Regions from separate parts of the Anabaena sp. UHCC 0451 genome, predicted to be linked through region 3. Evidence: predicted binding sites of a transcription regulator. Region 3 holds the regulator's gene; each other region holds the start of a gene.
The links. Region 3 encodes NtcA, which controls nitrogen genes in cyanobacteria. Its sites were predicted from a motif close to TNTGTANNNNNNNNTACANA; they were not measured.

Region 1 (8,400 bases), on a different contig from region 3:
GTATCTAATTCTGTTGTTGAATTTTTATCTGTTCCCCAACGCCAACCTAAAAAAGTTGAACGTTCAGTTGTTAATATTGCTGCTGACTGATTTTGGGAATTCCAAACCGCAGAAGTTTGAGTCTGAGGATTGTCAGCAATCATCACTGCACCCAACACTTTACCAAATAATTCTGTTTGATTTGCCCATGCTTGTGTATTAGTTTTTGCCGATTGCAATTCTTGAATATCATTGAGGTTAAATCCCCAATAACCACCTAGCATATTTCGCAATGCTTGGCGCACTCCTAAACTTGATAAATTACCTACCGGACCACTGGCAATTAAACGCCCTCCCCTGCTCATCCATTCCTGTAGTACCATCGCTTGTGATGCCGTTAATGTCTCCACATTTGGCAACAATAATACCCGCTGTTGTCCTAAATCTTCTACATTTTTGATATTAGCTAGGGGAATTACACAATATTTTGCTCCTACAGTTTGCAATCGTTTAGTAATCTCTGTCCATTCCTGGGTATTTTCCTGGCTTTTAATTACATTCAATACCCCTGTTGGTGTTGCTGCATTTGCAGGTAAAATCCCCCAAAAATTAAACATTAAAAAATTAAACTTCAAACAAAATAATCCCACTGCTTTGAATGGGAATTTAATCTTATTTCTAATTTTCTCTGCGTGATTATTCACGATTTATTCCTCACACATTAGTAGATAAAAACAGAAATGCAAATTGTGAGAATAAATAACAACTTACTTATTCCCAACTCCCTCACTGATACAAGTATTAATTAAATCCTCAACTCCTGCAACTGGGAATATGCTGATATTCAATTGACGAGATACTTCTTCTACTGACATATCATCTAAAAATACTAACTCTCCATGTTTGAGCATAACGTTAGGTAACAAAATACCATCTCCTAAATCTTGCCCTTTTAAATTAACTAGTAAATCATGTCCAGTTAATAATCCTGTAACACTGATATTTTGCCCCCAATAATCACTACATAGGGCGTGCATATTTATCTCTAGACCTTTCACTGCATTTAACTGTTTCACAAGTGGTTGAAATGCCTGTTCAACGGCGTTACCTACCACCCAAGTTAATTTTTTCTGGGAAGAGATTTTTTCTGGTAGTAATTCGTTAGCAACACTGGTAAATTGCTTGATAAATAAGCGAATTGAACCAACACCATTATCTATTTGCGGATATTCCCCATATTCAGCTTCGCTGGGTAATTCTTCACCTGCAATTAAAAACCATTCATCGGCTAACCAAGCTACATTAGAACCAAATTTTTGCCGAAATTCCTGGGTTAATAATTTAACTTGAGATATTACTTCTTTGGCTTTTTCTTGTGTCACAGGTATGAGTTCATCTTCTTGGGGACGAAATCGCGTTAAACCAACTGGAACAACTGCTACAGATGCGACTGCTGGTGTTTTTCCTGTATGAAAAGATGTTAAATCTCTTAATGTTTTTTCCAGATGTTCACCATCATTGATACCCGGACAAACAACTACTTGAGCATGAATTTGTAAGCGTCTTTCTTGAAACCATTTGAGTTGTTCTAAAATCTGTCCTGCCCGATTATTTTTTAATAATCTATTTCTCACTTCTGGTTCTGTAGCATGAACGGAAACGTATAAGGGAGACAACCGCATTTGTTCAATCCGCTGCCATTCTTTTTCTGGTAAATTAGTCAGAGTTAAATAAGAACCATATAAGAAACTTAAACGGTAATCATCATCTTTGAAATACAAACTAGAACGTTTACCTGGTGGTTGTTGATCAATAAAACAAAAGGGACAACGGTTATTACATTGAATTAAATTATCAAATAATGCGGTGGCAAATTCTAATCCCAAATCATCATCATAATCTTTTTCAATTTCAACATGATGGGTTTTTCCAGTTGTGTCTAATACTTCTAGTTCTAAAATTTCATCTGCACACAAAAATTGATAATCAATTAAATCTCGTGGTTTTACTCCATTAATAGCAACGATCTCATCACCAACTTCAAAGCCAATTTCAGCAGCGATGGATTCGGGAAGCACCTTGGTAATTTTTGCAGGTTGAATAGTAGACATATATCAGGAAATGGGGAATGGGGAATGGGGAATGGGGAATGGGGAATGAGGAATGGGGAATGAGGAATGGGGAATATTTATCTTTCTCCTGACTCCTGACTCCTTGACAATTATCCTTGCCAACCAGATGCGATCGCTAATAAAATAGCACTGCCAAAAGCTAATCTATACCAAACAAAAACATAGGTATTTTTAGTTTGTAAGTATCGCATCAAAAAGGCAATTGATAAATAGGAAAAAATAAAGGTGGAAACAATTCCTATAACTAATAGTAAAACTATGTTATCTGGTAATTGTTGTTCCTGAAATTGCTTAAATATTTTCAGGCTTTTATATAAAGTAGCTATGGTCAGCGTGGGAAATCCTAACAAAAATGAAAACTTAGCTGCTGGATCACGTTCTAATCCTAAAAATAAGGAAGTAGTTAAGGTTGAACCAGAACGAGAAACCCCAGGAATTAAAGCTAGAGTTTGTCCTAATCCTACTAAAATACCATCCCGAATTTCTAAGGAATCAAAACCACGCTTGCGAGTGCCAATTTTTTCCGCTAAACCTAACAAAATTGCCATCACAACTGACATTATAGCAATAATTAATGCACTCTCAGGTAAAATATCTTTTAACAAAAAGCCAAAAATTAATGCTGGCATTGTCCCCACGGCAATACCCACAACAATTTTCCATTCTTCACTTTCCCAGTCTTTATCCTTGAGAGCTTTAATTGCGCCTTTAATCAAACTAGAAATTAATACCCGAAAATATAACAAAATGGCGATAACGCTACCAAATTGAATGGCATCAACAAAGTCTTTAGAACCTAGTTCTTTCCAAGCAAATACTTTGGTAACAATTAAAAGATGTGCTGTACTACTAATCGGTAAAAACTCTGTAATCCCTTGCACAATGCCTAAAATAAATGCCTGCAACCATTCCGGGGTGACTTTTTCAGTATTTTCCGCCACGGCCAGCAGTTGTGAGAATAGTAAACCCATACTACTTATTTCTAATGTCATTGTCATCAATCAGACTCCCAAAATGAATGCGTAATTCTAGCAAATTATCCAATCTAATCCGCTGTTGTCATCAGTTTTTCCGGGATAGATTCACACTAGGCAAATTTCCAGTATAATTAGGATGCCCCCTGGGGGGATTTAATAGTGTGATATTGTAGATAAGTAAAGTTTAGTAACAAATATTAAAAAAATTGATTAATCATACATTTTCTGCTTACACTGCTGCTAACGCCTCTATTGACACTGAATTACCTAGCACTGATCCCAGGCATAGAAGTATCAAAGAATTAGAGTCTACCCTTTCATTATCGCCATCTCTACCGACGGTAATTTCTTGGAAACAAGGCTGGCTAATGTTTATAGCTGCCGTGTTTTTGGTGTCAGTACCAGTATTTATCGAAGCGCCATTAGTGCGATCGCTACCTAATCTCAGCGTCGTCATGACAGGATTTTGGATTTGGCTGAGTTTGACATTAATGTCACGACAGCAAACCTATTTTTGGGGTGATTTACTCTTAGGATTTAGCTGGAGTTGGTTAACAGGAGCAATTTACTGGGGTTGGTTACGCTGGGAACCCCTCTGGCACATCCCCATAGAATCAATCGGCCTACCCTTTGCTATTTGGTGCTTGTGTAGAAACTGGGGCAAAGTCGGTAACTGGTTTTATTTAGGTTCTCTCTTAGGCACAGTTTTAACAGATATATACTTCTATGTAGTAGACTTAATGCCCTATTGGCGGCAAATTATGAGAACAGATGCCGCTGGAGCTTCACAAATCTTAAAAAATGCCTTAGCACAAGTGCAAACCCCTTGGGGAGAAGGCTGGGCAATTATTTTAGCCTTAGCACTCCTGACAGTGGGGTTAGGATCTTTAGGTAAAAAACAACGCCATTGGTACGCCTTTAGTGGAGCAGTTTTGAGTACAATTTTAGTAGACAGTCTGTTTTTACTAGCTGCGGTTCTTGCCTAAATTTTTCAGCCACGGAAGATCACCGATTAGTAATAAATTTTTACAAAGTAAAATCAAAAAAAAATCTCTAACGTGGTAAAGGCAAATAATACCCGAAATTTGAACTTCAAATACAGCTAAGTTGGGTAGTTCACTAAGCTGTATATTAGTTTGTGATGACTGCTGTGTGTTGATTCAGCTATCAGCTATTGACCAAGAGCATGAAGTCAGAGAAGACAAGTAATCCATCAGTCCCTCCATTATCAGTGGGGTTGAATTAATACTTCATAATTCTCACTTTTGCCCCTAGTTGAAAGCTTGTAGTTGAAAAGTTTGACTCCTGTTCAATGGAAAGAGGTAGAAAGATAGTGAAAGGATTAGTACGTTTATTAACAGTATTTAGTTTGTTGCTCGGCTGCTGGGGATGGTTAGGCACTAATCAAACAGCCCAAGCTGCTAATTTCAACAGCTTTAGCTGGCCACAAGTTCCTGTAATGGCAATTGCCCGCCAAAATAAGGCAGATCAGAAGCTGGCAACAGAATTTGGTAAAAAAATAGATTTGAATAATACCAACATTGCGGCTTTTCAAAAGTATCCAGGGATGTATCCCACCTTAGCCAAGAAAATCATCGAAAATGCTCCATACAAGAGTGTAGATGATGTATTCAACATCGCTAATTTGAGCGATCGCCAAAAACAGCTTCTACAAGCAAACCTAGATAACTTGACCGTGACAGAATACGAGCCTAACTTCAACGAAGGAGATGATCGTATTAACAACGGTATCTACAGATAACCCTAGTACCGCTTTCTCGGAAGTCAAAAGTCAAAAGTCAAAAGTCAAAACTAAGACAGTATAGGCTCTTTGGCGATTGAGAATGGTTGGTTTATTTACGCCGTGTTGTACTAGTTGCTCATTGGGGAATTGGTAATTCAATTTTGGATTTTGGGTTTTGGGTTTTGGATTTTGTTAACTCCAATCTAAAATCTAAAATCTAAAATTTTTCTCCCCAATCCCCATCCCCCACCTCCCATAACCTTGTCTCAGTTGGATTTTGGATTTTGTTAACTCCAATCTAAAATCTAAAATCTAAAATCTAAAATTTTTCTCCCCAATCCTCTAACCTTGTCTCAGATAGATATTCCTAACCAATTTGATGTCTTAGTAGTCGGCGCTGGTGCTGCTGGACTATATACAGCACTGTGTTTACCAGAATCCTTACAAGTAGGCTTAATTACTAAAGAAACCGTTACTTTATCCGCTAGTGACTGGGCGCAAGGTGGTATAGCCGCCGCTGTTTCTCCAGAGGATTCACCACAACTGCATATTGAAGATACTTTAAAAGCCGGTGCGGGTTTATGTGATGTCGCAGCGGTAAAATTCCTAGCTGAACAAGCCCCCACTTGTATTCAATCTTTAGTTAACTTAGGAGTAGCCTTTGACCGTCATGGTAACACCCTAGCTTTAACCCTAGAAGCCGCCCATTCCCGTCATCGCGTGCTTCATGCCGCCGATACCACAGGGAGGGAAGTAACAACGACTCTCACCGCCCAAGTATTACGCCGTCAAAATATCCAAGTGATTCAGCAAGCTTTGGCTTTGTCCTTATGGATAGAACCAGAAACAGGGCGTTGTCAAGGAATCAGCCTATTTTATCAAGGTCAAGTTAAATGGATCAAAGCTGGGGCTATCATCTTAGCAACAGGTGGTGGTGGTCAAGTATTTGCCCAAACTACTAACCCTGCTGTCAGTACAGGTGATGGTGTGGCTATAGCTTGGCGGGCTGGGGCTATTCTCCGTGATTTAGAATTTGTCCAATTTCATCCTACTGCTCTTACCAAACCAGGGCGCTTTCTCATTAGTGAAGCGGTAAGGGGTGAAGGAGCGCACCTTGTCGATAATGAAGGGAAACGTTTTGCTTTTGATTACCATCCAGCAGGTGAACTTGCACCGAGAGATGTGGTGAGTAGAGCCATTTTCAGTCATCTACAACATACCGCAGATGATCTGGCTACTGCTAATGTCTGGTTAGATATGCGACCTATCCCGGCTGATAAAATTCGTCAACGCTTTCCTAATATTATTAATGTTTGTCAACATTGGGGTATTGATGTTTTTAATCAACCGATTCCTGTAGCACCTGCGGCTCATTATTGGATGGGTGGTATTTTTACAGATTTACAAAATCGTACCAATATTCCCGGTTTGTATGCTCTGGGAGAAACTGCTAGTACGGGAGTACATGGCGCTAATCGTCTCGCTAGTAATTCTCTGTTGGAATGTATTGTCTTTGGGGCGCAGATGGCTAATTTAGAGCTTGACGCATTCATGCAGGATGATGTAAAAAAATCAGATTTACAATCCAGTCCTTTATCTTGTATCTTGTCTACAAGTGATTGGCAACATCAACAATTACAGATGGAAGCTCTTAGAGAAAAGTTACCGCGTTTAGTTTGGCAAAGTGCTGGTATTTGTCGAGAAAAATCAAGTTTAGAAAATGCCATCAAAACAATTGAATTTTGGCAACAAGATTTCGCTAATTTACCTTTGAGCAAATTCTTGCAAAGTTTACTTCCTACAGAATCAGCTAATTTTAATTTACCAAATATTGATCAGCAATTGCGACTTTGGGCAGAAACTCGTAATTTATTAGATGTAGCTTATTTAATTATCAAAAGTGCTGCTTTTAGAACCGAAAGTCGTGGTGGACACTACCGCTTAGATTATCCTCTATCAAACCCTGATTGGCAAGTTCACACAATTATTCAAAATCATTGTTGGTGGAAATCTCACTAAACTATCACGAGCTTAACCACAATCTCAATCTAAACTCTAAAATTGTATTAGCGTGTACCGCTACCATGTTGACTATCAGGCGCACCATAGTTTGGTGGGATATAAGTCTCTTCACTAAGATTATTCATCTCGCGACTATTGAAACGGAAGCTTTTAGTGTGGCTAAAACTATTCAAAATTAAACTATGAAAGTTTATTTTTACCTCTGACACACAGAGATATAGTATAAAGATACTAAATATGCACAAGATTATAATAATGCTTGTGAGTTTCAAATTTGTTTCCAGGTATTTTCGTAGATTTACTAGCATATAGTTGCGCCCCGACGCGTTTTAGCTCAAGATGTATACTGATTAAGTAGTTCATAAAAAATCAAAACTTGATGAAATTATTTCTCTTACTAAATAGCTAATTAACCTCTAAGTGATTTGTATTAGCTTGTTACTGAAGATGGGGAATATAATCTTAAATCATCCATATTATTAAGAAATATTACTATTACATCCTTTCCAACATCAGTCATAAGGTGGATATTTATTATTCTTTATTAGGATAAAATTCCAGACTTTGGTTTTTCTTAACAAAAGCTTAATTTTTTTCAGTATAAATACTAACTTTCTTGTGGAAAAAAGTATAAAAATTCAATAATAGTTATTAATTTTTATCTAAATTAATATAAATTATTAATATCTAATTGAGTCGTAGGGACGTATCCCTAACGGGACTGTAAGCATCAGCATTCGGGCGATAATTTATCGGTTTTTCCCCAAGTAGGGGCGTTCCCCTACAGGAGTTTTTCAAGAAGTTGGGAATATTGGGGTGATTAGGTAAACTCATAGCGATTCTTTCCCAGATGTTTGGCCTGGTACATTGCTGTGTCAGCTTGTTTAATTAAAGTTTCACTGTTGTCGCTGTTGTGAGGGTAAATACTAATCCCAATACTGGCAGAAACTCTAGTGACATGGCCATCCAAAACAATTGGTTCAGTGATGACGTTTAAAAGTTTTTCAGCTATATTTGCAGCTACTTGTTCGTTAGTCATAGCTCGTAAAATTATAGTAAATTCATCACCACCTAAACGAGAAACTATATCACTAGCACGTAAGGCATTATTCAGGCGTTGAGCAATAATTACCAACAAGTGATCGCCCATGTCATGACCTAAAGTATCATTAATTTTTTTAAAGCCATCTAAATCAATAAATAATAATCCCAACATGAAATTATGAGTTTGTGACCAATGGAGAGATTCTTCAAGTTGTTCATTAAAAAATTTGCGATTGTATAACCCAGTGAGAGGGTCATGGTATGCTAGTTGGCGCAAGTTGTCTTCTTGGAGTTTTAATTCATGGTTAGATCGGAATAAATTATCAGCAGTACGTTTGAGTTCTTCCTCAACTTGTTTGCGTTGAGTAATATCTCTAATAATGCCAACTAAAAATAAATTACCAGCAGCGTCTTTGTGGAGCGATCGCTTAGTAGCAACTAAATGAGTATTGCCATGAGCATCAGTAAATTCTTCTTCATTTTCTTGGGATTGATGAGTCTG
Region 2 (8,400 bases), on a different contig from region 3:
AATAATTTGTGATTCGCTTAATGTTAATATTGGCATAATCATTACCTCCGTTTTTAAATTATACTATAAAAAGAATTGGTAACATCAATCATGCTAAAATACAGCCAATTAAATTGTTTACCTTCATCTGAAGAATTACCCGACTCTGACGATACACCAGTGGATAATCAATTACAGCATCTCATTCCAGGATTATTAGAAAGCATTTTAGCCTTAATCTGGTCGCAGCGATGGGATTGGTTTTTTGGTGTAGACATGGGAGTATATTATGATACTAATAAACCTGCAATTGTCCCAGATGGATTTTTAAGTCTTGGTGTTCCCAGAATTATTGATGAAAAATTACGTCGCAGTTATGTATTATGGGAAGAGAAAAAATTACCAACTTTAGTATTAGAAGTAGTTTCTAAAACCTATAGAAACGAATATAGCACTAAAAAAAATATCTATGCCAAAGAGTTGGGAGTCTTATATTATATAGTTTATAATCCCTTAGTAAGTGAAGAATCATCTTTGGAAGTTTATCAATTAGTCAATGGTGAATATGTTTTAATTCCAGGAAATCCAGTTTGGTTATCAGAAATAGGGTTAGGAATTGGCTGGGAAAAGGGAACTTATCAAGGAATTACTAGACAATGGTTATACTGGTTTGATGAACAGGGAAAAAGATTTCTAACACCGGAAGAACGGATTCTACAAAGTGAAGAACAACGGTTAGAATCTGAAAGAAACCGGTTAGAATCTGAAAGAAAACGTTTAGAATCTGAGGAAAAAGCTCAGAAATTAGCAGAGATGTTAAAAAAATTAGGTGTTGATCCTGAAACTTTCATTTAAGTAAAATTGGTAGTATCAATCATGCTAGATTACGACTCTTTAGGTTATTTACCTTCATCTTGGGAATTACCTGATTCTAAAGACACACCACTTGATAATCAATTACAGCATCTTGTTCCGGGATTATTAGAAAGTATTTTAGCCTTAATTTGGTCACAAAGACAGGATTGGTTTTTTGGCGCAGGTATGGGAATATATTATGATCCGAAGAAACCTGCTATTGTCCCAGAAGGGTTTTTAAGTATTGGTGTTCCTAGAGTTAAAAGTATTAATGAAGATTTACGTCCGAGTTATGTATTATGGGAAGAGAAAAAGTCCCCAATTTTAGCATTGGAAATAGTATCTAAAACTTATCGAGAAGAACATATAACTAAAGGAAATATATATGCTCAAGATTTGGGAATTTTATATTATGTAATATATTGTCCTCTAAGAACAATAAAAGAAAAATTAGAGGTTTATAAATTAACAAATGGAGAATATATTTTACAACCAAGAAACCCCGTTTGGCTACCGGAAATAGGTTTAGGAATTGGGAAAGAAATAGGAACTTATCAAGGAATAACTAGAGAATGGTTATATTGGTTTGATGAAAATGGAAAACGATTTTTAACACCAGAAGAACGGATTATACAAAGTGAGGAAAAAGCTCAGAAATTAGCAGAGATGTTAAAAAAATTAGGTGTTGACCCTGAAAGTTTGACGTAAATAATCATCAATAATTCACACTCTAGTAGATTCCCGAATTATTGAAAATCGGGGATCTATCTTCTAATTTATCCTAATTTACAGGAACAGTCCACCAAGCTAAAGAGTATGCTTGAGTTGGTTCGTTGACTTGTTGTTTAAACTGCACCCGAATTTTATAATTAGCAGTAACTGGAACTGGACAAAAAATATGTTCTACATTATCAATTTCACTGACAGATGAACAAGCAGTAATTTCAGATTTTGGATCGTCTGCTTTAACTAGATAAAGGTCGAGATTATTTAACCCTTTATTTTGAAAAATTTCATCTACATCATATTGTTGATTTTTGTTTTTATCGGCTAATTCAACTAATCGATCCCAAGTTAAGGTAATAGCTACAAAACTGTTTTGTTTTAAAGGTTTTTCTAACTTATATTCTCTTGAAGAACTAGCATTAATTGTGTTATGATCCCAACCAATTACAGGAACAGATTCTGAAGGTTGCCATTGACCAGGAAGAAATTGTTGATAAGCACGTAAAGCATTTAAATGACCAGTTCCCATTTGTTCATCTAAAGGAATTTGGGGATTTTTGTAAGCATCAGAAGCAAACCAATCTCGATTTTGTTTATCAATTAAAGTTCTGGTCATTCCCAACCGCAATCCATCACCACTATCTTGAATTTTTTCCGCTGAATTTAATAATACAGCTTTCATAACTTGATGATTTCTAGCATCAATAGTCCAATTTGGTTGTTTGATTCTTAACTGTCGGTCAGCAAATTCTTGTAATAAAGCCACAGTCGCTGTAACGTGAGGTGCGGCAAAACTTGAACCTGTTAATTTATTTAATTTACCATCAGGATTAAGTAGAGGAATATTACTACCAGGAGCGACTAAACTAATTGATCTGCGTCCACCAGTATTAAATTCTTTACCAACTAAGCGATCGCCTAATCCTTGATTATTTCCTGCTAAATTAGAAACATGAACTTTATTAAAAATTCCCTCCCTTGGAGATGAAAAAGCCACGTTAATTGCGTTAAAATTATCTGTAGGAATGGGAATCCCGCCTTTACCTTGATTTCCAGCGATCGCATACACGACATTATGAACCCGACTCGACCAATCAATACACAAAGTCAGTAAAGCTTGACCATCCAAAACAGCCTCTGATCTGGGATCACGGTTCAAAGGTTCACCAAAACTAAAGTTAATAGCACGAACATCACCACTGTTTTGTAATGCTATATGTTGTGCTGATAAACACTCTTCTGGTTGACCCATATTTTTCGTAGTACCCACAGCAGAAGAATATAGTCTGGCATCTGGTGCAACTCCCGGCCAAGCTTTATCTTTACTGATCATCACCGCCGCAACATTATAAGCATGAGGATCTACACCAGTATTTGACTTAGCTGGCTCACTGCGTAAAAACACCGCCACGGGAGAAATAGCCCGATTTTTAGACACGGCTTTATCTAAGCCAAACATACCCGGACGACCAATTTCTACCTGACCGATGGCGATTTTGCGGCCAGTTAAATTGTAAGGAGGTTGATGTAATTTCAATACATCAATTCCACCGCTTCCTAGAGAACTGCTAAACTGCACAGATGCCAATACTGGCACAGTTAAGCAGGAAACAGCCAAACCACAAATTATCCAGAGTTTTTTCATATTTATTAGTCATTAGTCATTGGTCATTGGTCATTGGTCATTGGTCATTGGTCATTAGTCATTAGTCATTGGTCATTAGTCATTAGTTGCTTTCTTCCCAATCCCCAATCCCCAATCACTAATTTCCAAAAATTCCATATTTTGTTACAATGCCTACAGACGAGGACGCTTAAGAACCCACTAGCCATGACCCAAAACCCATCGAAAAAGTCTATAGTTATCGCTCCATCTATCCTATCAGCAGATTTTAGCCGTCTGGGTGACGATATTCGCGCCGTAGACAAAGCGGGAGCAGATTGGATTCACGTTGATGTAATGGACGGACGTTTTGTTCCTAATATTACAATAGGTCCCCTGATTGTGGAGGCGATTCGTCCAGTTACAACCAAACCACTGGATGTCCACTTGATGATTGTGGAACCAGAAAAGTATGTAGAAGGTTTTGCTAAAGCCGGCGCTGATATTATTTCTGTTCACGCAGAACACAACGCTTCACCTCACCTGCACCGCACCCTGGGACAAATCAGAGAACTCGGTAAGAAAGCTGGAGTTGTACTCAATCCGGGTACACCTTTGGAGTTAATTGAATATGTTCTAGAATTGTGCGATTTAGTGCTAATTATGAGCGTTAACCCCGGTTTTGGTGGTCAAAGCTTTATTCCTAGCGTAGTTCCTAAAATCCGCAAGTTGCGTCAAATGTGCGATGAACGCGGTTTAGATCCTTGGATTGAGGTTGACGGGGGACTAAAAGCCAATAACACCTGGCAAGTTTTGGAAGCCGGCGCTAATGCTATTGTAGCGGGTTCTGCTGTGTTTAATGCTCCTGATTATGCTGAGGCGATTAATAATATTCGTAACAGTAAGCGTCCCACACCAGAATTAGCAGCTGTTTAATTGAATACTGCTAACTAAATAATACTTAAATCCTCGATTTCTTTGGGAAGTCGGGGATTTATTTTTTTTATGAAATTTAAATTTGCTGCTGATGATGCTATAGTAGACCTGTAATGTTAATCGCGTCAGCAGTCAACACAATATTTTTTTATCAACAGGAGTCTAAAATAGTGTCACTGCTAAACATTACCCCTATGGCTATCAGACCGAGAGTGACAATTACACTGGATGAAGAAATATACAAAGAGCTTACAAACATAGCTGAAGAACAGGAGCGTACACCAGCTAACCTTGCGGCGTACATTGTTACGAAAGCTATTAAGGATAAAAATAAAGAAAACCCACAAAAGAAAGAGGAATTATGAGTAATTCACAGCCATTAGAAGATTTACCCACAAGACTGGATGATATTGACAGCAGATTAGATCAGCTTGGAGATGAAATTGATTTAGTCCGTACTATTCAGGAGGGTGTCAGACGTGAAACCCGTTCTAACAGTCAAGCTTTAGCACGACTAGAAAGAACTGTAACCAACCTTGCTGATATTGCACGTTTACACCAGCAAGCACTGAGGCAGTCTGAAAGGCAGTTTCAGGAGTTTCAAAGAACTAACCAGGAGTTTCAAAGAAATAATTATGAATTTCAACGTACAACTAATGCTGCTTGGGAACGAATTGATAGAGTTTTAGATTACTTGATCAAGCAATCAGGTGATCAGGGTGAAGGTTAGGTGGTGGTGTAGGCGATCGCCAATTGCAAAACCAAAACGATCAAGATCAGATCCCCGACTTCTGTGATCAATTGATAATTTATTGACAAGTTTAAAAAAGAAGTCGGGGATCTTATCGCCTTACCTGATGGGGATATTTAGATGACAAGCAGTATTACCTACCCTACATGATTACTTCTGATTACCCAAGCATTTAGCCGCTGCAACAACAAATATTCACACCTACAAAAGTTAAATTAGGACAACAGCAATTGATCCTCCTAAAGCTGCAAAAATACCGGACACAAATGCTGTTGCAAACAACCACCAAGCAGCATTAGCTGCGGCTTTGCGGGTTTCTTCTGCTTGACGTTGTGCCTGATGTTTCACCTGTTCTAGCTGATGTTGTGCTTCGTGCTGTAGCTGTTCTGCTCGTTGTAAAACAGTATTTCGGGCGTGTTCAATTTGGTCAATAATCCGGTTAACATCTGCTTCAGAAATATCTTCACGGGAACTCAAAATAGCGACTAAAGTATCACGATTAAATGATGCAAGGCGATCGCGCAAAGATTCAAAACCGGCTTGGGGATCTTCAAATAACTGACGCACATCATGCTTAATGCCTTGATAATTAAGTTCTGGGCGATCTAGAGAATTCAGATAATTACGAATACTGGCAAAAATTCCCTCAATTATATCTTGAATGCGTCGTTGAATACCCCGCACTTGTTTTACAAATTGCTCACGAACAAGGATCATATTATCAGCAATTTTCGCTGCTTCATCATCAGTGATATCTTCCCTAATTTTCAACAAAGTGATAATTGTTTCCCGGTCAAAATGCGAGAGACGTTCACTCAAACTTTCCATTCCCATGCGTGGATCATGTAACAACAATTCGAGATCCCGCTTAATGCCTTCCGGCTGCAATTCTTCTTTCCCAGAATATCGTAAATACTCTTGCAGATAGGTTTGAAAAGTTTGCACTCTTTGTTGTGTTCTTGTTGCTAACCGACGCGGCGCACGCACAATATTTTTAATTGATGTTTGCACAGAATCAATTACTTGATTAACTTGTGATTCACTTAAGTCTTGACGTTGACTCAACAATTTCACCAAACTATCTCTATCAATATGTGATAAACGATGACGCAATGACACAATACCTTCTTTGGGATGTGCAAACAACTGTGTAAAATCTCGTTGAATGTCTTCAGGATTCAATTCTTCCTTCCCAGTATTTCGCAAATAATCGGCAATAGTCGCAGTGGCAGAATCATATTGTTCTTTGATTTTTTGTGGTGTATGTTGAATGCTATGCCATAATTCTTCCACCACATTAATAATTTGATTAACTTGTGATTCACTTAAATCTCGACGTTGATTTAACAATTGCACCAAAGTATCCCGATCAAAGCGAGATAACCGCGACTGAATAACCATAATTGCCCCTTGGGGATCTTCTAAAATCTTTTTTAAGTCAGCGCGGATAGCATCAGGATTCAATTCTTCTTTACCTGTGTTACGTAGATATGATTCAACATTCAGCCACAGGGTTTCTGTTTGATATTGTAACTGTTTGGCAATGCTAAGTAATTCAATTAAAACGCGATCGCGTTGCATTTCCAATTCATCTAAAATCTGATCTAATTCCCATTCTTGAATATCATTACGTGCCAGCAGAATTTCAGCCATTTGTTCCCGTTCAACTTGCGCTAGTCGTCGAGATAGAGTTTGATAATCTGCTTCTGGATCTGCCAATAGCGGTTGAAAATTTTCTGGAATTTTTTCCGGTGTCAAATCTGCTTTAGGAGTCACAAGTAAATAACTTTCAACTCGTCTTTGCAAATCTTGGACAATTTCTCTCTCTTCTTGGGCAGTTACTATGATTAAAACTTCGTCGCGTACCGCTACTAATTGGTTAGCAATTTCTTGAATTTGTGTTTGTGTTAATAATCCTTTAGTTTGCAAAATATTAACAAAATCTTGCTGAGTAATTTTCTCTAATTCCCTGCGTACTGTACCAGGATCAGCCGCAGGATCATAAATTACATCCCGAAATTCTTGAGCAATATTTTCCTGACTTAGTTGCCAAGGAGGGGTGTGAATTAGGTAGTTTTCAATATCGGCATGAATCGGATGATAAGGTTGTTCTATGACTTGTTCTATGACTTTTTCTCTAGCAGTAGTTAGGGAATGCCAAATTTTTTCTACATCTAAATCAGACAAATCTGCTCTACCTAATACTATCCCCATGAGTGCCGATATTGCCTGTTGCACTATTCCCGGTTTTTGTTCTGTTTCTTGAGTAGAATGGATCTCAGCAATTAATTGGTCAAGTTTGCTATTAAGTTCATCTGTTTTAATTTGTTTTGCAGGAAGAGATTTAAGATCATTCATCAACTTTGTCAATTGTTCGGTGACAGGTTCTTTTTGATTTAAGGTCTGTTGCCAAATATCGTATAAAGTGTTAGCTATACGGTTAATTTCTTGTTTAGATAAATCGCTGCGACTGCTAACTAAATCAATGAACTTTTGACGGTCAATATTGTGGATATCTGAACTGTTGGCGATGCCTTGAAATTGTGGTTCACTAAGTAACTTTTTAAACTCATTCCGAATTTGAGATATATCAATTTCTGGAGGACGTAGCTTTTCTATGTAATCTTCTATGTTTTGGCGAATACTTGCAGGAGCGATCGCACTGCCTAATTCCCGACTTACAGCAGACGCAGCTGCTTCCGCAGTAGCTACCACTTGCTGATTGACAGTTTTAGCACCTAAAGCAGCGGTAGCTGTTCCCATAATCGCTTGAAAACTGGAAATAGCGGTATGGAAAACTGAGCCAATTAAAGAGCCTAATGTGGTTGTGCTGACCCACATTAGTAATAAAAGATATGCACCCCAAATGACTAAACCTAAAATTGCTCCTAATTTGGGATCTAAAATTAATAGACTCAATTTTACAGCTAAGAAACAAGCTATAAATAAGGCAATTGTTACCGTGACTAATGTCCAAATCCCCAGTTTCGTCCCAATTTTGCGAATTGTACCCCCTGAAGTTTCAATTGCTGTTGACTCTGATGGATGCCCCAAATAGGAAATACCAGCCGCAATCGAGAGATTTGTTAAAACTAACTGAAATGCAAATGCGAGAATTACCCCAGAAATTAAAGCCACAAAAAAGCGCGGACCAGAAGTAAGAACCGATGTCTGTGCCGGTGAGACGTTGGGTATGTTTACAGGTACTTGTTCCATCCAGCATAAATGTTTGTATAGTTCCTGCATGATTTCTAATTCCTGTTTCTTTCTAAGTTTAAATTTGGTTTAAATTAGCAAAATTTAGCAAAATAAATCTATGTCAATATCTAACTCATCCAGCTTTAAGAATCCAAAAATTAGGTTTTTATAGCATCCATCTTAAGTGAGAAATCTTATACAACGTTAGATAGAAGTTGATAGAATTATGATTAGAAGAATGTAGAATTTAGAATTTAGAATTTAGAATTTAGAAATTATATTCTATTAAATCAATACCAGGCAGTTTTACTCCTGACTTCTGCTATATCCCCCTCTTTGGGTAGATTAATCC
Region 3 (8,400 bases):
TTATTGCGAAGAATAGGATTTGTTTGCTCATTAATACCTTTTGAGAAATCTATTTTTATTACCCGTTTAGTAACAGTACCATTAGGATTAAGACGAACCAAATCTACAGCAGCACTACTAGCTCTAGCATCATTAAACCCACCAGCAGCCAGCAGAGCTTGATTTAAAGAACTATTAGGCTGTAAATCTGTTAATCCAGGTTTTTTAACTTCTCCTACTACCCCTACTTGAATTTTTGCAGGTGATAAGGTGGTCGTGGCTAATTCAGTCGCTTCTGCTGTGTTAATATCTGTTGCTATGGGAACAACAATTGTATCTCCATCTTGCAACACCACATCTTGATTTAAATCCCCAGTTTGTAATAATTCCCAGAGATTAATATTTAAACTTTGTTCTGAGCCAATTCTTGTAGGACGGCGGATTTTAATACTCCGCACATCCGCTTGTGAGGTAATTCCCCCAGCTAGTTGAATTGCCCGCATTACAGTTGGTAAGCCAGTTCCCGGCGCTCCACCATCATTTCCGCCCCCAGCACCTGATGTCACAAGATAAGAACCGGGACGGTAAACTTGACCTGTAATTGCTACGGTGCGGGGTGAGCTTTGACTAGCTGCATAGTTGGCTGCAAATAAATTGCGGGCTTCAGCAACGTTGAAATCTGTGGCGGTGGGTACTACGATGGTGTCTCCGTCCCGCAAGGTAATATCCTGAGTTATTCTGCCTGTTTGGGTGAGTTCCTTCAAGTTAAAGCTGATAACTTGCTCACCAGAACGTCCTATTTTACGGCGTAATTGTACTTTAGTTACATCTGCTGCTAGTGTTACCCCTTGGGCTGTGGTTAGTGCTGCTAATACGGTTGGGTATTGTACACCGGGGTTGTCTCCTCCACTTCCTTCTAAGCTGAGAGTGTAAGATCCTGGTCGTGTCACTTCTCCGGCTACAAAAACATTGATGGGACGAGAGGATAACAAATTCACGGAAATCAGGGGACGTTTGAGAAAACGAGCATATCTTCTGGCTATTTCGTCAGATGCTTGTTCTGTTGTTAATCCGAGAACGGATATACTGCCAATTAAAGGTAGATTAATCGCACCACCTGGGGGAACTTGGTATTCTCCTGTATATTCGGGTACTTCAAATACATTTACACGAATTCGATCACCGCCGCCTAATAAGTAATCTGTCGATATGCTTGATGTTGGTGATACTCGTTGTTGCTGCGCTAGGCTAACAGATGGTAAAACGACATTGAGACTCGTTAACAAAACTACACTAGTAGTTGAATGAGTTAAAATTTTCCACAAATGTATATTAAGCATATTTACCTGAGACTTTGAGAGTAGGATTTGTAAAGTAATGTCTAAACATTTTAACGTTGACTATACTTAATTATTGAAGTTCCCCGACAATGTTATCTTCCTAAGTAATCTTGATTGTCCGGATTTAATTTAATAAGGATTCTCAATTTTTAGTGAAGTTAATTTAAAGCTGAACTCGGCAGAATAAATTAATTGTTAACGATTAGAGCAAGTTTTCTGAAATTAGTCAATAGTTAAGAAGCAGAATTTATATTTATGGATGCAATATTTTCATGATTTATTCAATCTGGGACTTTCTAATTTATAGTTGCCAACATAATATCACTAAGTTCAACATCTAGGATTTGTCAGTTGGTATAGGAAAAGCTGACTAGACTGAGAGTAAAATTTTTTTCTGCTTTTCCAGTTCTACCTTGTCTCTTAACCAATGAGAATTACTTTTTGAATTAACTCTTGATTTAGAAACAGTATCTCATATTACTTGTCTCTAAATATAAAATGTGTGGATTTAATGGTATTAAAAAACTAGTTAATTGAAGAATTGGGTTTTTGTATCTGTTGGATAAAGAACTCCTCTAGAGATTGATGGGATAGCTTCATAGCGATGATTTTTCCACCCATTAATCGGAGACTGGCAAAAAAATCATAGTAATCTTCTTGTAAAATACCGTGCCAAGTACCATCAGGTTCAAATTTCAGATCAGGTATTCTTTTTTTCAGAACTTCTCCATCTCCTCCCTGTCCTCTAACATGATATGTATTTTCTGTACCTAAAAGTTGATTGAGAGAACCAGCACAAATTAATTCTCCTTGAGCCAGGATAGCAATGCGATCGCAAATTTGTTCTACTTCACTTAAAACATGACTGTTGAAAAATATTGTCTTCCCTTCTGCTTTGAGTGAGAGGATAATTTCTCGCATTTGATAACGTCCCAAGGGATCAAGTCCAGACATAGGCTCATCTAAAAATACCAAGTCTGGATCATTAATTAATGCCTGAGCCATGCCTACACGTTGAAGCATTCCTTTAGAATAACGACGCATCAGTTTTTTACGAGCATCAGTTTGGGATAAACCGACTAATTCCAGTAGTTGGGGAATGCGTTGACGTTGTACCTTGTAGGGAATTTGGAATAACCCAGCCGCTAATTCCAAAAATTCCCAGCCGGTGAGATAGTCGTATAAATAGGGATTTTCTGGTAAATAACCAATTCGTTGCTTCACAGAGCGATCGCCTAGTGGCTTACCTAATAATAATCCTCTGCCAGAAGAAGGCCGGATAATTCCCAGCAAAAGTTTTAACAGCGTGGTTTTACCAGCACCATTAGGACCGAGTAACCCAAAAGTTTCCCCTGGGTAAACTTGTAAAGAACAACTTTTAAGAGATATAACTTTTTGATTCAGCCAAAAACCCGTGCGATAGATTTTTCGCAACTCAGAAGTCAGGACTACTGGAGGCTGATCTACAGGATGCAGTTGAGGATCGGGAGTGTCTGTAACAGAATTCATCTTGGTTAAATTACTAATTACCGACTGAGTGTGATTGATTACAGGTTTTACGTTAGCACGATAATAAACTTCACTAAATTAATGTGTCAATTATCGCCAAGCGAGTAGCTTTCTGCCACTACAGTAGTAACTTATAGCACACCTTTGGAACTAGGAATAGTCTCAGCACGACGCGGATCAATTTCTACCGCCATTCGCATAGCTCTAGCAAAAGCTTTAAAAGTTGCTTCAATAATGTGATGAGAATTGATCCCATCAAGTTGGCGAATATGCAAGGTCATTTGACTATGATTTACCAACGCCACAAAAAATTCCCGCACCAGTTGAGTATCATAAGTTCCCACCCGTTGGGTAGGAATGTCTAAACCATAACTAAGATGAGGTCGTCCAGAAAAGTCTAAAGCCACCTGAATCAAAGCTTCATCCAGAGGTGCAAGGAAATTACCAAAGCGGACAATGCCCTTTTTATTACCAATTGCTTGATATAAAGCTTGACCTAAAGTAATACCCACATCTTCATTAGTGTGGTGATCATCAATTTCCCAGTCACCTTTGGCTTGAATATCCAAATCAAACAGCCCATGAGAGGCGATTTGATGAATCATGTGATCTAAAAAGGGAATTCCTGTAGCAGCTTTACAGATGCCTGTACCATCAAGGTTGATAGTTACTTGGACATCAGTTTCTCCGGTAGTACGCTTAACTGTAGCAATGCGGTTGTTAGTCATTGGTCATTAGTCATTGGTCATTAGTTATTAGTTATTAGTCATTGGTCATTAGTTGATTTTCCCAATCACCAATCACCAATCACCAGTCCCCAGTCACCTATTACATTCCCATAATTTCATATCCTGCATCTACATACAGAATTTGCCCGGTGATGCCACTAGACAAATCACTACATAAGAACGTGGCTGCATTACCTACTTCTAACTGAGTGACGGTGCGACGCAGGGGAGCTACCTTTTCCACATGATGAATCATATCCAAGATGCCGCCTACGGCTGAAGATGCCAAAGTGCGGATTGGTCCTGCGGAAATACCATTAACGCGAATATTTTGGGGTCCTAGTTCTGCGGCTAAGTAACGGACACTAGCTTCTAATCCAGCTTTGGCTACACCCATGATGTTATAGTTAGGGATAGCTCGGACTGCACCTAAATAAGAGAGAGTAATAATACTACCGCCTTCTGTCATCAAAGGTTTAGCAGCGCCGCTTAATTGCACTAATGAATAAGTGCTAACTTCCAAAGCTTTATTGAAACCTGAGCGGGAGGTTTGACTAAAATCTCCGGTTAAATCATCTCTGTTTGCAAAAGCCAGACAGTGAATGAGGATGTCTAATTTACCCCATTCCTGGCGAACTGTTTCAAAGGTAGCTTGAACTTGTTCCTCATTCTCGACGTTACAGGGAAGGAATAAACTCGGTTTGAGGGGTTCTACTAGTTCTGCGACTTTTTTCTCGAACTTACCTTTGTCATCTGGCAAATAGGTAATACCCAGGTTAGCACCTGCTTGGTGTAGTTGTTGAGCAATACCCCAGGCAATAGAGCGATTATTGGCAATACCTGTGACTAGGGCGTTTTTACCGGACAGATTCAGCATAAAAATTGTCAATGTCATCAATCATTAGGAGCATAGTTAATAAAACCATAGAAAAATATCTCAGAGGTTTATTTCGTTAGATTTTACCTAACAGGGTGAACTACACACCCTCTATCCCTTGGCTAATAACTGTAATAGCTGTCGGGACTAATTGTATTCACATTACGCGCCTAATTTTTGGATGATCTCCTTAAATCAATTTTGCTTGGTAAATGCAATAGAGGCTGGGACTGGGGCTAAGTGTCTGACTAGAAGTAGCGTGTCATCCCGTAATTTTACCAAGAGATTGATTGAGATCATCAGCTATTCAGGCGTAGATAATGTTTATTCTTGCTTATTCTATACTAGAATTCGAGCCTATTTTGACTGGGTTGGGGACGATATTTTTGAAAAAATCTAATTCAGTAGGGTGTTGAGCAGCACAAAATTTCTGCTAATTGTTTAAGAAGTTATAAAGATATCAAAAATTTTTCTGCCAAAAAACCTCTTTAGTTCTGTTTATGAAACCACTGATCAGCAATTTTTAACTAAAAATAACAACAATTATGTATCATGATAAACATAAGAATATAAATTCATAGATTTGAGTATAGGAAACAACAGAAAGGTTGACGGTGCTTTCTTGAATTTTCAGGTGTATTCTTAGGTAATCAGTTTTTGTTTTTCCGGCATTGGGTAGGGGAAGGGAGATGATCGTGACACAAGATAAAGCCCTAGCAAATGTTTTTCGTCAGATGGCAACAGGAGCTTTTCCACCAGTTGTCGAGACGTTTGAACGCAACAAAACGATCTTTTTTCCCGGCGATCCTGCCGAACGAGTTTATTTTCTTCTCAAGGGTGCTGTCAAACTTTCCAGGGTATATGAGGCAGGAGAAGAAATAACGGTAGCATTGCTGCGGGAAAATAGCGTTTTTGGTGTGTTGTCATTGCTAACGGGCAATAAGTCGGATAGATTTTACCATGCAGTTGCCTTTACGGCGGTAGAATTACTTTCTGCACCAATTGAACAAGTAGAGCAAGCTCTGAAGGAAAATCCAGAATTATCAATGTTGATGCTGCGGGGGCTGTCTTCGCGGATTCTGCAAACAGAGATGATGATTGAAACCTTGGCTCACCGCGATATGGGTTCTCGGTTGGTGAGTTTTTTGTTGATTCTTTGTCGAGATTTTGGTGTACCTTGTGCTGATGGTATTACCATTGATTTGAAGCTATCTCATCAGGCGATCGCTGAAGCAATTGGATCTACTCGCGTTACTGTGACTAGGTTACTGGGAGATTTACGCGAGAAAAAAATGATTTCTATCCACAAGAAAAAGATTACTGTGCATAAACCTGTCACATTAAGTAAGCAATTTACTTAAAAGCTGCTGGGGGAGGAAGTTGGTAAAAGTCCTGTTTTGAAAAAAGACCCACAATCGGAGGTAATTTAAAAATTGACTAAATTCTACTTTTGCCAATCTTCTTTCCCCCACAGACAATGGTTGAAAGTAGTAGGCTGTATCTGGAAGCATTTCTGGCGGTAGTTGAAGATGGCCACCGGGTACATCCTGATAGCAGCAATTTTAATTCTGGGAGGTGTGATTGCCACAGTTGGCGATCGCATCGGCACGCGAGTTGGCAAAGCACGCCTCTCATTATTCAATCTGCGTCCAAAAAACACAGCGGTAATAGTAACTATTTTTACGGGTGGTGTGATTTCCGCCTCAACTTTAGCAATTTTATTTGCTGCTGATGAGGGGTTGCGGAAAGGGGTATTTGAGTTAGAGGATATTCAGAAAGACCTCATAAACAAGCGAGAACAACTCAAAACCGCAGAAACTGAAAAAAGCCAGGTAGTAGAAAAGCTGAATGATGCTAGAAAAGAACAAGCCCAGGCACAGCAAGATCTACAGAAAATTAATCAGTCTTTACAAGCGGCGAATGCCAAACAACGAATAACACAAGCTCAACTCAACCGTACTATTAGTCAACAAGCCAAAACCCAAGCGCAACTGCAAGGAACTCAAAGCCGACTTGGTGAAGTAGTTATTCAGTACAGACAAGCTATGTCTGAACTAGAAAGCCTTTATAATCAGCGTCAGGCATTGCAGACAGCAGTGGAAGACTTAAAGGCAGAACGCCAACGACTATATATTGAAGCGAAAAAAGCGATTGAGGAGGCAAAGACAGCGATTGAAAAACGAGATCGCGAACTTGCTAATCGCCAAGAAGTTATTGAACAGCGTGATCAGAAAATTACTAATTTAGATAAACTCATTCAAAATCGCAATCTAGAAATCAAAAAGCGAGAGCAAGTAATAGCCACCAGGGAATCTCGCCTCAAAGAATTAGAGAAACAACAACAATATTTAGAACAAGAAGTAGCAAGGTTAGAAAAATATTATCAGTCATACCGTGACCTGCGTTTGGGTAAACTGGCCTTAGTTCGTGGTCAAGTTATGGCTGCTGGTGTAGTTCGTGTAGATCAACCCAAGGCTGCTCGTGAGGTGGTAATCCAAATTTTGCAGGAAGCTAACCGCAATGCCAACATTCAATTAAGCGAACCTGGTGCAACTCCCGGAAATACAGAATTATTGCGTGTTACCCAAGAGAGAGTTGAACAACTGATTAAACAAATTCAAGATGGTCGCGAATATGTAGTGCGAATTTTCTCTGCGGGTAATTATGTCAGGGGAGAAAAACAGATAGAATTTTTTGCTGATGCAATGCCAAATCAACTGGTATTTTCCGCAGGTGAGATTCTCGCTACAACTTATGCCGATACGAAAACTATGACATCATATCAATTACGGCAACGTCTAGATTTGATCATTTCTGCTTCTCAATTTCGCGCTCGTAATGCTGGTATTGTGGAAACTGTGCAGATAGATGGCACTTTTCTGCGCTTTTTTGCTCAATTGCAGCAATCCGATCAACCGCTGGAAATTAAAGCTATAGCTGCTCAGGATACCTATACAGCCGGTCCGTTGAGAGTCAAACTTGTAGCAATTTTGAATGGACAAATTATTTTTAGCACTTAAAAAGGTGATTGGGGACTGGTGACTAGTGACTGGTGATTGGGTTATTAATCCTTCCCATCTCCCCACTTCCCATCTCCCCACTTCCCTGTTCCCTGTTCCCTGTTCCCTATGACTAATACACAACCTGCAATTTTAGGCTTTGATCCTGGTCGAGATAAATGTGGTGTAGCTGTGATGGGATTGGATCGGCAGTTGTATTATTATCAAGTTGTTCCTGCTGCTGAGGCGATCGCTCAAATTTCATCACTGCGCCAAAGATTTCCTATTTCCTTAATTGTCATGGGAGATCAAACCACGGCGAAAAAGTGGAAACAGCAACTTAATCAGGAATTAATTCCCTCCCTGAATATTATTTTAGTTGATGAGCGTTATACAACTCTAGAAGCACGCGATCGCTATTGGCAGATGTTCCCGCCAACAGGACTCACCAAACTCTTACCAAAAGGTTTGCGACAGCCACCGCGACCAATAGATGATATCGTAGCCATCCTGTTAATTGAACGCTACCTTAACCGCTTAACTTCCAGTAGTCCTACTGACAACTGACTAATTAGGGCTTACTGATAAAGTCTTGTAGTGGAGATAGGTAATAGGCAATAGGCAAGAATTAATCTAAGGTGTTTGAGTAAATTTTGACTCCTAACTCCTAACTCCTGACTCCTGACTCCTGACTCCTGAATTCTTCTATTTACAGTTCAGCCCGAATAGTAAAAGCATAATCACCCCCTGGTTCTAATTGATAATCTTGTTTTTCCAAAAAGCGGCCGAGAGGTTCTTTAATTAAAGCGCGACCCTGGGAAGGCTTGACAGTCAGTTCTCCTCGACGGAAATGCCATTGAAAATGCCATTCAAAATCGCCGGCGCTGACATCACCTTCAAGAAAGCCATGTTGCCAAGATTGGCGGGTGATTCTGACATTGGCGGTGGTTTCTGGTAGACGTTTAGCA

Region 1: the regulator NtcA is predicted to act here: its motif matches at 3,273-3,292, upstream of VB694_RS14110 (DUF3120 domain-containing protein).
Region 2: the regulator NtcA is predicted to act here: its motif matches at 3,346-3,365, upstream of rpe (ribulose-phosphate 3-epimerase).

The regions. Positions count from the first base shown of each region.
Region 1 is NZ_JAYGHA010000018.1:54,625-63,024, reverse strand. It holds partial or broken gene VB694_RS14125 (glycoside hydrolase family 10 protein) at 1-596, opposite strand, end outside; gene VB694_RS14120 (TIGR03279 family radical SAM protein) at 747-2,090, opposite strand; gene VB694_RS14115 (undecaprenyl-diphosphate phosphatase) at 2,201-3,109, opposite strand; gene VB694_RS14110 (DUF3120 domain-containing protein) at 3,295-4,074, shown strand; gene psbU (photosystem II complex extrinsic protein PsbU) at 4,422-4,850, shown strand; gene nadB (L-aspartate oxidase) at 5,181-6,851, shown strand; gene VB694_RS14095 (CHASE2 domain-containing protein) at 7,675-8,400, opposite strand, start outside.
Region 2 is NZ_JAYGHA010000001.1:333,510-341,909, forward strand. It holds gene VB694_RS01385 (hypothetical protein) at 1-36, opposite strand, end outside; gene VB694_RS01390 (Uma2 family endonuclease) at 91-834, shown strand; gene VB694_RS01395 (Uma2 family endonuclease) at 856-1,542, shown strand; gene VB694_RS01400 (S8 family serine peptidase) at 1,616-3,205, opposite strand; gene rpe (ribulose-phosphate 3-epimerase) at 3,392-4,099, shown strand; gene VB694_RS01410 (ribbon-helix-helix domain-containing protein) at 4,312-4,464, shown strand; gene VB694_RS01415 (hypothetical protein) at 4,461-4,829, shown strand; gene VB694_RS01420 (MFS transporter) at 5,061-8,096, opposite strand.
Region 3 is NZ_JAYGHA010000008.1:1,848-10,247, forward strand. It holds gene VB694_RS07265 (polysaccharide biosynthesis/export family protein) at 1-1,319, opposite strand, end outside; gene VB694_RS07270 (ABC transporter ATP-binding protein) at 1,845-2,828, opposite strand; gene hisB (imidazoleglycerol-phosphate dehydratase HisB) at 2,960-3,556, opposite strand; gene fabI (enoyl-ACP reductase FabI) at 3,657-4,433, opposite strand; gene ntcA (global nitrogen regulator NtcA) at 5,123-5,794, shown strand; gene VB694_RS07290 (DUF3084 domain-containing protein) at 5,963-7,453, shown strand; gene VB694_RS07295 (pre-16S rRNA-processing nuclease YqgF) at 7,562-7,999, shown strand; gene VB694_RS07300 (DUF3146 family protein) at 8,142-8,400, opposite strand, start outside.